Regions from separate parts of the Isoptericola sp. NPDC019571 genome, predicted to be linked through region 2. Evidence: riboswitches for the same ligand, from Rfam matches in the RefSeq annotation. Region 2 holds a riboswitch; the other holds the start of a gene.
What was found. A riboswitch is a leader RNA that binds a small molecule or an ion and turns the genes downstream of it on or off. The one in region 2 is predicted to bind thiamine pyrophosphate.
Positions count from the first base shown of each region.

Region 1: linked by a shared signal. The riboswitch ahead of ACH443_RS06920 (ECF transporter S component) and the one ahead of ACH443_RS11730 (bifunctional hydroxymethylpyrimidine kinase/phosphomethylpyrimidine kinase) in region 2 are both predicted to bind thiamine pyrophosphate.

Region 1 is NZ_JBIRXZ010000003.1:249,730-252,771, forward strand. It holds gene ACH443_RS06900 (hypothetical protein) at 1-15, shown strand, start outside; gene rsfS (ribosome silencing factor) at 12-458, shown strand; gene ACH443_RS06910 (histidine phosphatase family protein) at 455-1,144, shown strand; tRNA gene ACH443_RS06915 (tRNA-Ala) at 1,235-1,307, shown strand; TPP riboswitch at 1,451-1,562, shown strand; gene ACH443_RS06920 (ECF transporter S component) at 1,556-2,194, shown strand; gene ACH443_RS06925 (ATP-binding cassette domain-containing protein) at 2,169-3,042, shown strand, end outside.
Region 2 is NZ_JBIRXZ010000005.1:319,486-330,609, forward strand. It holds gene ACH443_RS11725 (ABC transporter ATP-binding protein) at 1-552, opposite strand, end outside; gene ACH443_RS11730 (bifunctional hydroxymethylpyrimidine kinase/phosphomethylpyrimidine kinase) at 984-2,684, opposite strand; TPP riboswitch at 2,675-2,805, opposite strand; gene ACH443_RS11735 (hypothetical protein) at 2,940-3,593, shown strand; gene ACH443_RS11740 (YcnI family protein) at 3,683-4,492, shown strand; gene ACH443_RS11745 (copper resistance protein CopC) at 4,489-5,136, shown strand; gene ACH443_RS11750 (hypothetical protein) at 5,315-6,766, shown strand; gene ACH443_RS11755 (acylphosphatase) at 6,834-7,112, shown strand; gene ACH443_RS11760 (class I SAM-dependent methyltransferase) at 7,102-7,806, opposite strand; gene ACH443_RS11765 (class E sortase) at 7,871-8,611, shown strand; gene ACH443_RS11770 (hypothetical protein) at 8,637-8,798, shown strand; gene ACH443_RS11775 (LacI family DNA-binding transcriptional regulator) at 8,815-9,804, opposite strand; gene ACH443_RS11780 (LLM class F420-dependent oxidoreductase) at 9,849-10,721, shown strand; gene ACH443_RS11785 (ABC transporter ATP-binding protein) at 10,733-11,124, opposite strand, start outside.

The DNA of each region.
Region 1 (3,042 bases), on a different contig from region 2:
GGAGCCGCTGCATGACCGCCAGCCCCCGCGCCGTCGAGCTGGCGATCGTCGCCGCTCGGGCCGCCTCGGACCGCAAGGCGCAGGAGATCATCGCGCTGGACGTGAGCGACCAGCTGGTGCTCACCGACGTGTTCCTCATCGCCTCGGGCACGAACGAGCGGCAGGTCTCGGCCATCGTGGACGCCGTCGAGGAGGCGATGTTCCTCGCCGGGTCCAAGCCGATCCGCCGCGAGGGCAAGGCGCAGGCGCGATGGGTGCTGCTCGACTTCGGCGAGGTCGTCGTCCACGTGCAGCACGCCGAGGACCGCGTGTACTACGCGCTCGAGCGCCTGTGGAAGGACTGCCCGGCGGTCGAGCTGCCGGAGGACGCGCGCGGCGGCGACGGCGCGGCGGCCGCCGCCGAGTACGGCGACGGCGGGGGCGACGGCGCGATCCGTCTCGCGGGCGACGAGCGGTGACGGCCGGCACCGTCGTCCTGCTGCGGCACGCCCGCACCGCCTACAACGCCTCCCTGCGGCTGCAGGGGCAGATCGACATCCCGCTCGACGAGGTCGGACGCTGGCAGGCGGTGGAGGGCGGCTCCGCGCTCGCGTCGTCGCACCGCGCGACACGCATCGTGTCGTCCGACCTGGGCCGCGCCGTCGAGACGGCGTCCGCGTACGCGGACGCGCTCGGCGGGGAGCCCCTGGTGACGGACGAGCGCCTGCGCGAGCGCGGCTTCGGCGCCTGGGAGGGCCTCACGGGCGCCGAGCTGCAGGAGCGCTGGCCCGAGGAGTACGCAGCCTGGCGCCTCGGTGCCGAGCCCGTGGGGGCGGGGGCCGAGACGAAGGCGGCGGTCGCACAGCGCATGGCCGAGGCCGTGGCCGAGCACGCCGCGGACCTGGCCGACGACGCGACGCTCGTCCTCGTGTCGCACGGGGCCGCCATCTCGCTGGCGGTGACGGCGTTGCTCGGGCTCGACCCGACCACCTGGCGCGGGCTGGCGGGCATGCACAACGTGCACTGGTCGCACCTGCACCGTGCCGGGGAGGGCGCCGTGCCGGCATGGCGCCTCGTGGCGCACAACGTGGGCGCGGGGTACCCCCTGGACCGCTGGCAGGCGGGACCGGACTGGAATTTGGAACCTGGCCCGAAGTCTGCCTAAGATATCGACGTTCCGAGGGGCGCAAGCCCGGAGGAACACACCGAATCAGACGAATCGCCTGGCCGTCCGCGGTCGCGAGAGTCGGTTCTCGGGGCTGTGGCGCAGCTGGTAGCGCACCTGCATGGCATGCAGGGGGTCAGGGGTTCGAGTCCCCTCAGCTCCACCCCGACGAAAAGGCCCGGAACCCCATGGTTCCGGGCCTTCTTGCGTGACCAGGGGTTTCACGGTGCGGGACGGTCTTGCGCGGACGCCGACGTCGCCTAGGGTCGGACCTGCGGCCGCGTCGTCGGCCGTCACATCTGAAGACACCCATGACAGGGGAGCGCCGTCGAAGGGGCGCTGAGAGTGCGGGCACAGCCGCAGACCCTTGGAACCTGCTCCGGTTAGCACCGGCGAAGGGAGTTACCTGGAATGTCCGCGCCCATCTCTCTGCGCAGCGCGTCCCCGCGGTACCGCACCGTCGACCTCGTCACGGTGGCCATGCTCGGCGTGGCCGTCGGTGTCGTCTTCTGGGGCTGGACCCAGCTCTACCACCTGCTCTCCGCCGGGCTGGCGGTCGCCTTCCCGCCGGCCACCGGGCTGCTCGGGGGCGGCTGGCTGCTCGGCGGCGTGCTGGGCGGCCTCATCGTCCGCCGCCCGGGCGCGGCGCTGCTCACCGAGGTCGTCGCCGCGAGCGTCGAGGCGCTGCTCGGCGCCGGCTGGGGCTTCTCGGCGATCGTCTCCGGCGTCGTCCAGGGGTTCGGCACCGAGCTCGTGCTCGCGCTGTTCCTCTATCGCCGGTTCGGCACCGCCGTCGCGGCCCTGGCGGGTGCGGCGGCGGGCGCGTGCGGCGCCGTCTACGAGTGGTTCGCCTACTACCCGGACTGGGCGTGGGGCTTCCGGCTGGCGTACCTGGGCCTCTTCGCGCTGTCCGGCGCTCTGCTCGCGGGCCTGGGAGGCGCGGCGCTCGTGCGCGCCCTCGCGCGGGCCGGCGTGCTCGACGCGTTCGGGCCGGGGCGCGACCTCGCCGACCGCGGCGTCGGTCGTGCCGCCGATCGCGCCCGGGCCTGACGGCGTGGCGCGCGACGACGTCCGGGCGCGCGTGCGGGGGCTGAGCTGGCGGCCCACCGGGCGCCGGGTCCCGACGATCGAGGGCCTCGACCTCACCGTCGGCGCGGGGGAGCGCATCGGCCTGGTCGGGCCGAGCGGGGCGGGCAAGTCGACCGTGTTGCACGCCCTCGCGGGGGTCCTGGGGGACCCGCTGCCCGGCGACCTGTCCGGCACCGTCCACGTGGACGGCGGGGTGGGGCTCGTGCCGCAGAACCCGGGCTCCGCGGTCGTCGCGGCCCGGATCGGCCGGGACGCCGCCTTCGGCCCCGAGAACTCCGGCCTGCCGCGGGACGAGATCTGGCGTCGGGCCCGGGAGGCTCTCGACCGGGTCGGGCTGCGGTACCCGCCCGACAGGCCGACGTCGGCCCTCTCGGGCGGCGAGCTGCAGCGGCTCGCGCTCGCAGGGGCGCTGGCGAGCGCCCCGGGCCTGCTGCTCCTGGACGAGCCGACCGCGATGCTCGACCCCGCCGCCGCGGCCGAGGTCCGCGCCGCCGTCGTCGGCGCGCTGGAGGGCACGGGCACATCCCTCGTGGTGGTCGACCACCACGTCGGGCCGTGGCTCGAGCACCTGGACCGCGTCGTGGTGCTCGGGCCGGCGGGCCGGGTCACGCACGACGTCGCGCCCGCCGCGCTGAGCGACGGCGCGGCCGGCCCGCGCGGTGACCTGACGCGCGCCGGCGTCTGGCTGCCCGGGGTGGCGGCGCCCGATCCGCTGCCCGTCCCGGCCGCGCTGGTCGCGCCGGACGACGCCGGGCCGGAGGTCTCGGTCGACTCCCTCGAGGTCGACCTGACGACGCGCGGCCTGCGCG
Region 2 (11,124 bases):
CGTGGTGGCGAGGTCGCCCGACTGGTCCTGCGACAGGCGTGCGATGACGCGGTACCGCCGCGAGAAGCGGAACGCGATGACCGTCACCGGGATCGCGCCCGCGAGGTACACGAGGCCGAGCCAGCCGGCGGTGGCCAGCAGGATGCCCACGCCGACCACGATCGTCACGATGCTGACGACGAGCTGCAGGACGCCGAAGACCAGCCAGCGGCGCAGCAGGCCGAGGTCGCCCATGATCCGGCTCAGCAGCTGCCCGCCGGGCCACCGGTCGTGGAACGCGACAGGCAGGTCCTGCAGGTGGCGGAACAGCGCCATCCGCAGCTCTGCCTCGACCCGCGTGCCGGGGTACATCACGAGGTTGCGGCGCAGCAGGACGAACCCGGCCTCCGCGATCCCCAGCACGAGCACGAGGAGCACCGGCACCACGAGGGCGCCGAGGTCGTGGGCGGCGGCGCCCTCCGCGAGGGGGCCCTCGACGAGGGCCTGCAGCACGCGGGGGATCGCCAGCGCGGCGAGGCTCGCGCCGAGCGCCGAGAAGAGGCCGCCGACCATGCGCGGCAACGCGGGCCGGACGTACGGGTAGAGCCGGCGCACGGACGCGAACGTGGAGAGCTCGGAGCCCGCGGGGGCGACGGCCGCCACGGGGGCGACGGCGGCCGCGGGGGCGGCGCCCGGCCGGCCGGGCGGGCCCTCGGCGCGACCCGGCGGCGTGCCGGGCGCGGCGGGACGGCGGGGAGCGGAGGAGGCGGGGCTCCTCCTGGGACTTTCGGAGGGATCGGCGCGGCGTGCGCCTCGGCTGCGGCTGCGCGAAGTGCGCTTCGTGTCGGGCATCACATCCATTCTGTCACTCGCCTCCGACACGCTTGCCCCGATCACGCGGTGGGTCCCAGAACCGGGTCACCGCTTACCGCCGCGTGATCCCGCCGTCCGGCAGGACGGCGGGGCCCGCGACCGGCCCCACGACGGGGCCGGCGAGGCTGCGGTCAGCCCACCGCGACGCGGTCGGCGGGGCGCCCGTCGACGTCCTCGGCCGCGCCTTCCGTGCCCGCTGTGCCGGGGAGGCCCGTCTGGTCGAAGAACGCCAGCTCGTGCTCGCACGCCGCGCGGAACGCCGCCGCCATCCGGTCCCGGGTGGACGCGTCGGACGCCGCGGCGGCGCGGCGCAGGATCGCGACGGCCTCCCGCGTCGCGCCCGCGAACGCGTCGTCCGCGTAGGTGCCCAGCCACTCAGCGTACGGGTGGCCCGCGTGGTTGCGGGCGGCCAGCCGCTCCCCCACGTCCTGGTAGATCCAGTAGCAGGGCAGGACGGCGGCCACGAGGGTCGCGTAGTCGTCGCCGGCCGCGCGCAGGTGGTCGAGGTAGGCGGCCGTCGTGGCGCTGGCGGGCACGTCCTGCGGCTCCCCGCCCAGCCAGCGCGTGTGGAGGTCGAGCTCCGTCACCAGGGCGCCGTGCGCGCCACCGGCCCAGAACGCCTGCTCGGCCCGCGTGGGCGCGAGCTCGCTCGCCCGCGCGAGGCAGCGCGCGTAGTCGCGCAGGTAGAGCGCGTCCTGCTCCAGATAGGTGCGGAAGTGGTCGGGGTCGAGGGTCCCGTCGCCCAGCGACCGGACGAACGCCAGGTCGTCGATCGCGGCACGCACGTCCGCGGCGTCGTCCCACCACCGGGCGACGACGTCCTCCGCGCCCGCACCGGCCGCACGGGACGGCGCCTGGGGTTCCGCGCCGCCCGCGCGCAGCCCCACCAGGTGGTCGACGGGGCCGTTCCCGCCGCCGACGCGCAGGGCCTCCCCCGCCCGGATCGCCGCGGTCAGCCAGGCCTTCGTGCCGCGCAGCGCCTCCGCCCAGTCGCCCGTGCGCGCGTACCGGGCGGCCAGCCCGCTGGACAGCGAGCAGCCGGTGCCGTGGGTGGAGGTGCTGGTCAGGCGCGGGCCGGGGAGCTCCACGAGCACGCCCTGCGGGCCGACGAGGGCGTCCGGGGCGCCCTCCTCCCTCGCGTCCGGACGCGCGAGCAGGTGGCCGCCCTTCGCCACCACCAGGACCCCGTGCCGGGCGGCCAGCCGTCGCGCCTGCTCGAGGGCGGCGGGCCAGTCCGCGGCGGGGGGCTCCTGCGCGAGGACCGCGAGCTCGGGCAGGTTCGGCGTCACGACGTCCACCCGGCCGAGCAGGTCCCGCACGGCGTCCTCGGCCGCCGGGTCGAGCAGCCGGTCCCCGCTGGTCGCCACCATGACCGGGTCCAGGACGACGGCGGGGCGCGCGGTCGTGCCCGACCGGTCGGACGTGGCGTGCGACAGCGCGTCGAGCCACGCGGCCACCGCCCGGGCCACCGGGGCCGAGGCGAGCATCCCGATCTTCACGGCGTCGACGGTCACGTCGTCGGTGACGGCGTCGAGCTGCGCGGCGAGGAACGCGGGGGGCGGCACGTGCACGTCGCGCACGCCACGGGTGTTCTGCACGGTCAGGGCCGTGACGGCGGCCATCCCGTAGCCGCCCGCGGCCGCGATCGACTTGAGGTCGGCCTGGACGCCCGCGCCCCCGGACGGGTCGGACCCGGCGACCGCCAGGACGCGGGGCCTGCTGCCCGTCCGGAGCGCCCTCGTCGGCGACGAGACGGGAGCGGGGGCGGCGTGAGCAGGGGTGGTGCTGCCGGCGCGGCCGGCGGAGCTGTCTTCAGGTGCGCGCGCACTCATGTCGACATCCCTTCGCTAGTACGAGCTAGATCAGGTTCGACGGGTGTGTTCTCAGCGCCCGCCGGCCGGCCGTGACGAAGTCGCGGCGATGACCGGTCGGGACGCACCCCGTGTCGTGGCGCCCACCGTAGCCCAGGTCGGCACCGGCGGGTCCGGCGTCCCGCGCGGGTGCGTCGTTCCTGGCTCCGCCGTCGTCCGGGCGGCCGCCCGGGGCGAGACTGCAGGTCCCGGCCGACGCCGCGGTAGGGTGCGGGGGTGCCCGTGGTCGTCCGTCGTGTGCGCGAGCTCCTCGTCGCCGGCACGACGCTCAGCATCGCGGCCGCCGCCCACCTGCTGGCCGGCGGCGCGCTCCCCGGGGCACCCCTCGCCTGGCTCGTCGTCGCGGCGCTCACGGCGCCGCTCGCGGTGTGGACCGCGCGCCGCAGGCTGACCCTCCGGCGCCTCCTGCCGGCGATGGTCGCGCTGCAGCTCGTCCAGCACACGACGTTGTCCGTGCTCGGCGCGGCGGGCACGGGCGCTCCCTCGGCACCGCTCCCGACCCCGGGCACCACCCTGGACGGGCACGCGCTCCACGCCATGGGCCCGGGCTCCCTCGCGCCAGCGACGGGCGGCGGGCTGCTGCATCACGCGGGCGACGCCGGGACGACGTCCTGGATGCTCGCCGCGCACGCCGCCGCGGTGCTGCTCACCGCCCTGCTGCTCGCGGCGGGCGACCGGGCGGCCCTCACCGTCGTCGGGCACCTGCGGCACGTCGCGCTCCTCGTGCAGGAGCCGCCGGCGCTGCCGGTGGTCCGCGAGCCCGCCGTGGTCGTCGGGCGCACCTGGCGCCCCCACCCGGCCCGCGTCCGCCGGCGCACGCCCCCACGAGGACCCCCTCTGCTCCCGGGCGCCCTCGCGCGCGCCGCCTGACCCTGCCCTGGTCCGTCGTCGGACGGGGGCGGGTCCCTCGCCGTCCCACGACCGCCTGACACACCTGACAGCCAGGAGCAGAAGAACCCATGTCCAGGACCACCCCTGTCATCACCCGTGCCCTCCGCCCGCGCCGCCTCGTCGGCGCGGCCGCGCTCGCCCTCCCCGCCCTCGTGCTCGGCGCGACCGCCGCGTCCGCGCACGTGACCGTGACCCCCGACGCGGCCGAGGCCGGGTCGTACGCCACCCTCACCTTCAAGGTCCCGAACGAGTCCGCCGAGGCGTCGACCACCGCGGTGCAGGTCGACCTGCCCACCGACACCCCCTTCACCAGCGTGTCCGTCGAGCCCGTGCCGGGCTGGACCGCGAAGGTCACCCAGGCGCCCCTGCCCGAGCCCGTCGAGGTGCACGGCACCACCGTCACCGAGGCGCCGGCGAGCATCGAGTGGACCGCCGACGACGCCGACGCCGGCATCGCGCCGGGCGAGTTCCTCCGGTTCACCGTGTCGGCCGGCGCGGTCCCGGACGGCGTGGCGGAGATCGTCCTCCCCGCCACCCAGACCTACTCCGACGGCGAGGTCGTCGCCTGGGACCAGGAGGCGTCCGGCGACGCCGAGCCCGAGCTCCCGGCCCCTGTCCTGCAGGTCGTCCCGGCCGCCGAGGACGGCGGCCACGGCGCGGCGTCGGCGGCCGGTGCCGGCGACGCCGCCACGGACGCGCACACCGACGCGGCGGCCGAGGACGGCGGCTCCGGCACCCTCCCGCTCGCGCTCGGCGCCGCGGGCCTCGGGCTCGGGCTGGTCGGCGCCGTCACCGGCGTGACCGCCCTCGCCCGGACGCGCGCACGGGCCACCGACACGGACGGCACGGACGGCACGGACGGCACGGAGCAGCGATGAGCGCGCCGGACGGCCGCCCCGCCGCGCGACGCGCCCTCGCCGCGGCCGGGTCCTTCGCGCTCGCCCTGGGCCTCGGCGCGGCCGGCGTCGTCGGCGCGGCGGGGCCCGCGAGCGCCCACAACGTCGTCGTCGGGACCTCGCCCGCCTCGGGGACGACCGTGACCGAGCCGCCGGAGTCCGTCGACGTGACGTTCGACGACGTGGTGCTCGACCTGTCCGCCGAGGGCTCCAGCACGGTGATCACCGTGACGGACGCCGACGGCACGGACCACGCGACGGGGTGCCCCACGACGCAGGACCGCACCGTGTCCGTCCCCGTCGCGCTGGGCGAGGGCGGCGAGTACACGGTCGACTGGCGGATCGTGTCGGCCGACGGGCACCCCACCAGCGGCGAGTACTCGTTCACCTACGAGCCGCCCGCCGGGACCGAGGCGGCCCCCGCGGCGGACGTGACGCCGTGCGCCCCGGCCGGGGGCGCGGACGAGGCGTCCGACGGTGCCGCGGAGGGCGCGTCGGCCGCCGCGGACGCCGGGGGCGGCGACGCCTCCGAGCTGGTCGTGGTGCTCGGCATCGCGGGCGGCGTCGTCGTGCTCGCCGGCGCGGCGGTGCTGGTGGCGCTGCGGCTCGCCCGACGTCGCGGCTGACGCGCCGCACCCGCGACCTGTCAGGGCCAGGGCCGGAATGACCGCCGCGCCCTGGCCCTGACGGGTCGCCGTCGTGATGCTCCCGGGCGTCCGCGTCGTCGTCGGGTCGTCGTCGGGTCGTCGTCGGGTCGTCGTCGGTCGTCCCCGGACCCCGCCGGAGCCGCCTACGATGCCGAGCATGGATGCGGGGCAGATCGTCGGGATCGTGACGGGCCTGGTCGTGGTGGTCGTGCTGGTCACGGCGGTGGTCTTCTGGGCGGCACGACGCCGCAGGGCGGCGCGCGGGCGGGCACAGGACCTCGAGGCGGAGCTGCAGCGCCTCGGCCTGGAGGCGGGCTCCGCCCTGGTGCGCGCGGACGAGCGGGCCCGCCTCGCGGAGGACGAGCTCGCCTTCGCCCAGGCGGAGCTCGGCGACCGGGAGACGCGCGAGCTCGCGCCCACGCTGCGGCGGGCACGCGAGCGCCTCTCCGAGGCGTTCCACCACAACCAGCTCCTGCACGACCACGTCCCGGACACCGACCAGCAGCGCCGGGAGTGGTCGGCGCGGATCGTCGACCTGTGCCGGTCGGCCGACGCGTCCTTGGACGAGCTCGACCGCGGGCTCGCCGCCCTGCGGCAGACGGTCCGCTCGACCCCCGACGCCGTCGACCGGGTCGACGCCGAGCTGGCCCGGGTGCGCGAGGCCGTGCCCGCGGCACGCGCCGACCTCGAGCGGCTGCGCGAGCAGTACGCCGAGCGGGCCCTGCTGCCCGTCGCGGACAACCCCGAGCAGGCGGAGCGCCTGCTCGAGTTCGCGGGTCGCAGCACGGCGGCGGCCCGCAAGCGCCTCACGACCCAGCAGGTCGCGGAGGCCGGTGCCGCGGCCCGCGCGGCGGAGGAGGCCGTGCGCCGCGCCGAGGGGCTGCTGCGCGCCGTCGACGACTACGAGGCCGAGGCGCTGCGCGCGGAGGCGGCGCTCGGCGCGATCGTCGCGGAGTCCCGTGCCGAGCTCGCCCAGGCGCGCGCGCTCCCGGCGGCCCAGCGGGCGGGGCGCATCGACGGCGCCGTCACCGCGCTCGAGGACGCCCTCTCGGCGCTGCCCGCCCCGGGCGACCCGGGCGACCCGGTGGGCTCCCTCACCCGCGTCCGGGAGGCCAACACCGCCCTCGACGACGCCGTGGCCGAGCGGGCGGAGCGCGACGAGCGCGCGCGCCGGGCGGCGTCGCGGCTCGGGCCCGCGCTCGACGACGCCGAGCGCCAGCTCGCGGCGGCGCGGTCCGTCGTCGACGACTACCGCGCCCCCGTGGGCCCCGACGCCCGCACGCGCCTGGCCGAGGCCGAGCGCGAGGTGGCGCAGGCCCGCGCCGCGGAGGACCCCGAGCGCGGGGTGGCCGCCGCCCGCCGGGGCGCGGCGCTCGCCGCGGAGGCCGCGACCCTGGCGCACCGCGACATCGCCCGGTCGGGCCAGGGGCAGCGCTGGGACGGCGGCTACAACGGCGGACCGGACGGGTACGGCGGGGGGTACGGCTGGCAGGGCGGCCGCCGCCCTGGCGGCCGGGGCGGCTCCGACGTCTTCGGCGCCGTCCTGGGCGGGATGGTGCTGGGCGGTATCCTCGACGACATCGGGGACATCGGGGACATCTTCGACTGACGTGGACGGCGCCGCCGGGGTACGCGCGGGGGACGACGGCGCGGGGACGGCGAGCACGGGAGGGCGGATGACCACCACGGTGCGGCGGCGGGTGCGGGTGCACGGCCGCGTGCAGGGCGTCGGGTTCCGCTGGTCGACCCGCGAGGCGGCCCGCCGGGCGGGCGTGGGCGGGCTCGTGCGCAACCTCCCCGACGGGACGGTCGAGGCGGAGGTCGAGGGCACGCCCGACGCGGTGGACGCGATGCTCGCGTTCCTCCGCGAGGGCCCGCCCGGGGCCCTCGTCACGGGGGTCGACGTCGAGGACGTGCCGCCGGTCGGCGAGACCGCCTTCGACGTCAGCGGCTGACGCCCCGCACGGTGGCCGGCACGCGCGCCGCCACGAGCTCGACGACGCCGGCCCGGGTGCGCGCGTGCTCCTCGATCGCGAGCCCCCGGTCGAGCACCCACCGCATCGGCCGGCGCCGGAAGTGCTCCCCGGCCAGCGGGACGCTCACCGCGTCCGCGAGCGCCTGCAGCGCCCGCACCGGCCAGGCGCTCGAGGCGACGTGGTCGGCCAGCAGCAGCAGGCCGCCAGGGCGCAGCACCCGCGTCATCTCGGCGAGGGCCGCGCGCTCGTCGGCGATGCCGCACAACGAGAACGTGCACACGACGGTGTCGAACGCGGCGTCGGGCAGGTCGAGCGCCTGCGCGTCGCCGACGCGGAGGTCGGCGTCCGGGTCGATCCCGAGCCCCAGGCGGGCGGCGCGGCTCCGCGCGACGTCGAGCATCCCGGCGCTCTGGTCGACGCCCACGTAGCCGTCGGGCCGGGCGGTCACCGCGGGCGGGAAGTGCTCGAGGTTGAGCCCCGTGCCGACCGCGACCTCGAGGGTGCGGCCCTCGGCCAGCGCGCAGAGCCTCTCCCGCACGCCGGGGAACATGCGTCGCTCGGCGGCCGTGAACGCCCGGTCGTAGCCCGCGGACTCGCGGTCCCACCGCCGCCGCAGCCGCGCCGCACGCCCGCGCTCTGCGCGCCCGTGCTGCGCGCCGTCGTCGCTGGTCACCGCCCCAGGTTCCCACGGCCGCCGGGACCCGCGACAGGGCCGCGGACCACGTAGCATTTCGCAGGTGACGAGTCCCACCCATGCCCGACCCGCCCGACGCCGCGGCGCCGGCAGCGCGATCGTGGGCGGCGTCGGCGAGATCCTCATCACTCTCGGGGTGGTGCTCGGGCTGTTCGTCGTCTGGCAGCTGTGGTGGACGTCCGTCGAGGCCACGGCCCAGGCCCAGCAGGTCATGCAGGAGTTCGAGGCGACGCTGCCGCCCGCCAACCCCGAGCCCGCCGAGCTGCGCACGGACGACCCGCCGGTGCCCGACGCCGTCGGCTACGGGGAGACGATCGGCACGCTCATCGTGCCCGCCTGGTACGGCCTGACGAACAACGCGATGCCGATCGCGGAGGGCACCGGCATGGACGTGCTCGACCGGGCCATGGCGGGCCACTACGAGACGTCGCAGCAGGTGGGCGACATCGGCAACTTCGCGCTCGCCGGGCACCGGCGCACGCACGGCAACTCGTTCCGGCACGTCGACAAGCTGGAGGAGGGCGACCAGATCATCGTCGAGACGGCGAAGACCTGGTACGTCTACGAGGTCACCGACCACGAGATCGTCACGCCCGACCAGGTGGACGTCGTGGCGCCGGTGCCCCACCACCCGGACGAGAAGCCCACCGAGCGGCTGCTGACGCTCACCACGTGCCACTCGCTCACCCTGGGCGAGTACGGCAACGACCACCGCTGGATCACGTACGCGACCTTCGTCGGCTGGATGGACCGCGCCGACGGCACCCCCGACCAGGTGCGCTGACCGGTCCGCTGGAGCTGGAGACGACATGTACGCGTGGATCTTCCACCACCTGCCGGGCAACGTGTTCTGGCGCGTCCTGCAGTCGCTGGTGCTGGTCGCCGCCGTCGTGGCGGCCCTCTTCCTGTGGGTGTTCCCCGCGATCGCCCCGTACCTCACGCTGCTGGAGGGCGACCCCGCGGTGGGCTGACGCCCGGCCCGACCACTCAGCTGCTCGCGCGCACCACCAGCTCGGGGTCGAACAGCACCTCCTCGGGCGCCGACGCGGGGTCGTCGATCTCCCGCAGGAGGATCTCCGCGGCGGTGGTCCCGATGGCCTCGGCCGGCTGGCGCACCGTGGTCAGCGGGACGGCGCCGGTGGTCGCGAACGGGATGTCGTCGTAGCCCACGAGCGCGACGTCGTCCGGCACCCGCACCCCGCCGTCCAGCAGGGCGCGCACGAGGCCGAGGGCGTGCATGTCGTTGCCGGCCAGGACGGCGTCCGGTCGCCGGCCGGGGGCCGCCGCGGCGATGCGGCGGCCCACCTCCGCGCCCTCGGCCATGCCCAGGTCCGCCGAGTGCACGACCTCCAGCGTCGCCCCCGCGGTGCCGTCCACGACCTCCTGCATCCCGGCGAGCCGCCGGCGGACCTGCTGCACCCGGGCCCGGCCGGTCGCCGCGAGCAGCCTGCGGCGGCCGCCGTCCACCAGGTGCTGCGCCGCGAGGCGGCCGCCCTCCCGGTGCCGCAGCGAGACGGTCGACAGCCGCCCGGCCGGGTCCTGCTGGTCGACCACCACGACGGGGCTGCCGCGGTCCTTGCGCGCCGTCAGCGCGACCATCTGCGCGTCGTGCGGGGCCACCACCATGCCGTCGAAGCGCAGCTGCTCGAACAGGGCGACGAGGCGCTCCTGCTGGTCGGGCGACTCGTGGGTGCTGCCCGTGACGAGGGTGAGGTCCGCGCCCGCGACCACGCGCTCGACGGCGGTCACGACGTCCGCGAAGAACGGGTTGGACGCGTTGATCACCGAGACGCCGACGATCCCGGACCGCTGCCAGCGCAGCTGCCGGGCCGACAGGCTCGGCACGAAGCCGAGCTGCTCCACGGCGGCCCGGATGCGCGCCGTCGTCGCCGGCGCCACCTTCTCCGGGCGGTTGAGGTAGTTGGAGACGGTCGCCGCCGACACGCCGACGTGCCGCGCGACGTCGTGGATGGTCACCACCGGGGCTCACCCGCCAGGACGGTGCGGTGCAGGATGGGCGGATGGACACGCGACCGACGCCCCGCGCCCCGCTGCGCTTCGGGGTCAAGCTGACGCAGGACGCCCCGGTCGACACCTTTCGCCAGGTCTGGCAGGTCGCCGACGAGGCCGGGTTCGACCACGTGTGGGTGATGGATCATCTCGCCTCCCTGGGCGCGGACGACGACCGTCCGATCTTCGACGCGTGGGCCATGCAGGCGGCGATGGCCGTGGCCACCTCGCGGGTGCGGATCGGCTGCATGGTGTCGGGCAACTCCTACCGCCACCCGGTGATGCTGGCCAAGCTGGCCACGACCGTCGACCACCTCTCGGGCGGCCGGCTGGAGCTCGGGATCGGCGCCGGCTGGAACGAGCACGAGCACACGATGTACGGGCTCGACCTCGGCACCGTGCGCGAGCGCATGGACCGGCTCGAGGAGTCGCTGCAGATCCTCACCTCGCTCTGGACCGAGCCGCGGACCACGTTCGACGGCGCGCACTACCGCCTGGCGGACGCGGTCGCCGAGCCGAAGCCCGTGCAGCGCCCGCACCCGCCGATCTGGGTGGGCGGTTCCGGGCCACGGCGCACCCTGCGGCTGGTGGCGCGGTTCGCCGACGCGTGGAACGACACGTCCAGCACGCCGGAGCAGGTGGCGGCGCTCGGCGAGGTGCTCGAGCGGCACTGCGCCGACGTCGGCCGGGACCCGGCCGAGATCCGGCGCACCGTGCAGCTGCGGCTGCGCGAGCACCCGCTCGCCGAGCTCCCGGGGCTGGTGGAGCGGTACGCCGCGGCGGGCGTGTCGGAGTTCGTGGTCGTGCTGTCCTCGGGCGAGGCGGCGCTGCGGGAGCTCGACGGCGTGGTCGCCGCGCTGCCCACGCTGCGCGGCGCCGCCTGAGCCGGCCCGCACTACGCCGCGCCCGCCTGCGCGGCGTGCAGCGCGGCGTACCGGGCCCCGCGCCGCAGCAGCTCGTCGTGGCTGCCGACCTCGACGACGCGGCCGTGCTCGAGCACGACGATGCGGTCCGCCGCGCGCACCGTCGAGAGGCGGTGCGCGACGACCAGGGTCGTGCGGTCGCGCATGAGGCGGTCGAGGGCGTCCCGGACGACCGCCTCCGCCTCCGGGTCGAGCGCGCTGGTGGCCTCGTCGAGGAACAGGACGCGCGGGTCGCGCACCAGGGCCCGCGCGATGGCGAGGCGCTGGCGCTGGCCGCCCGACAGCCGGGCGCCGCGCTGCCCGACCACCGTGTCCCAGCCGTCCGGGAGCGCGTCGACGAACTCGAGGGCGTTGGCGTCGCGCA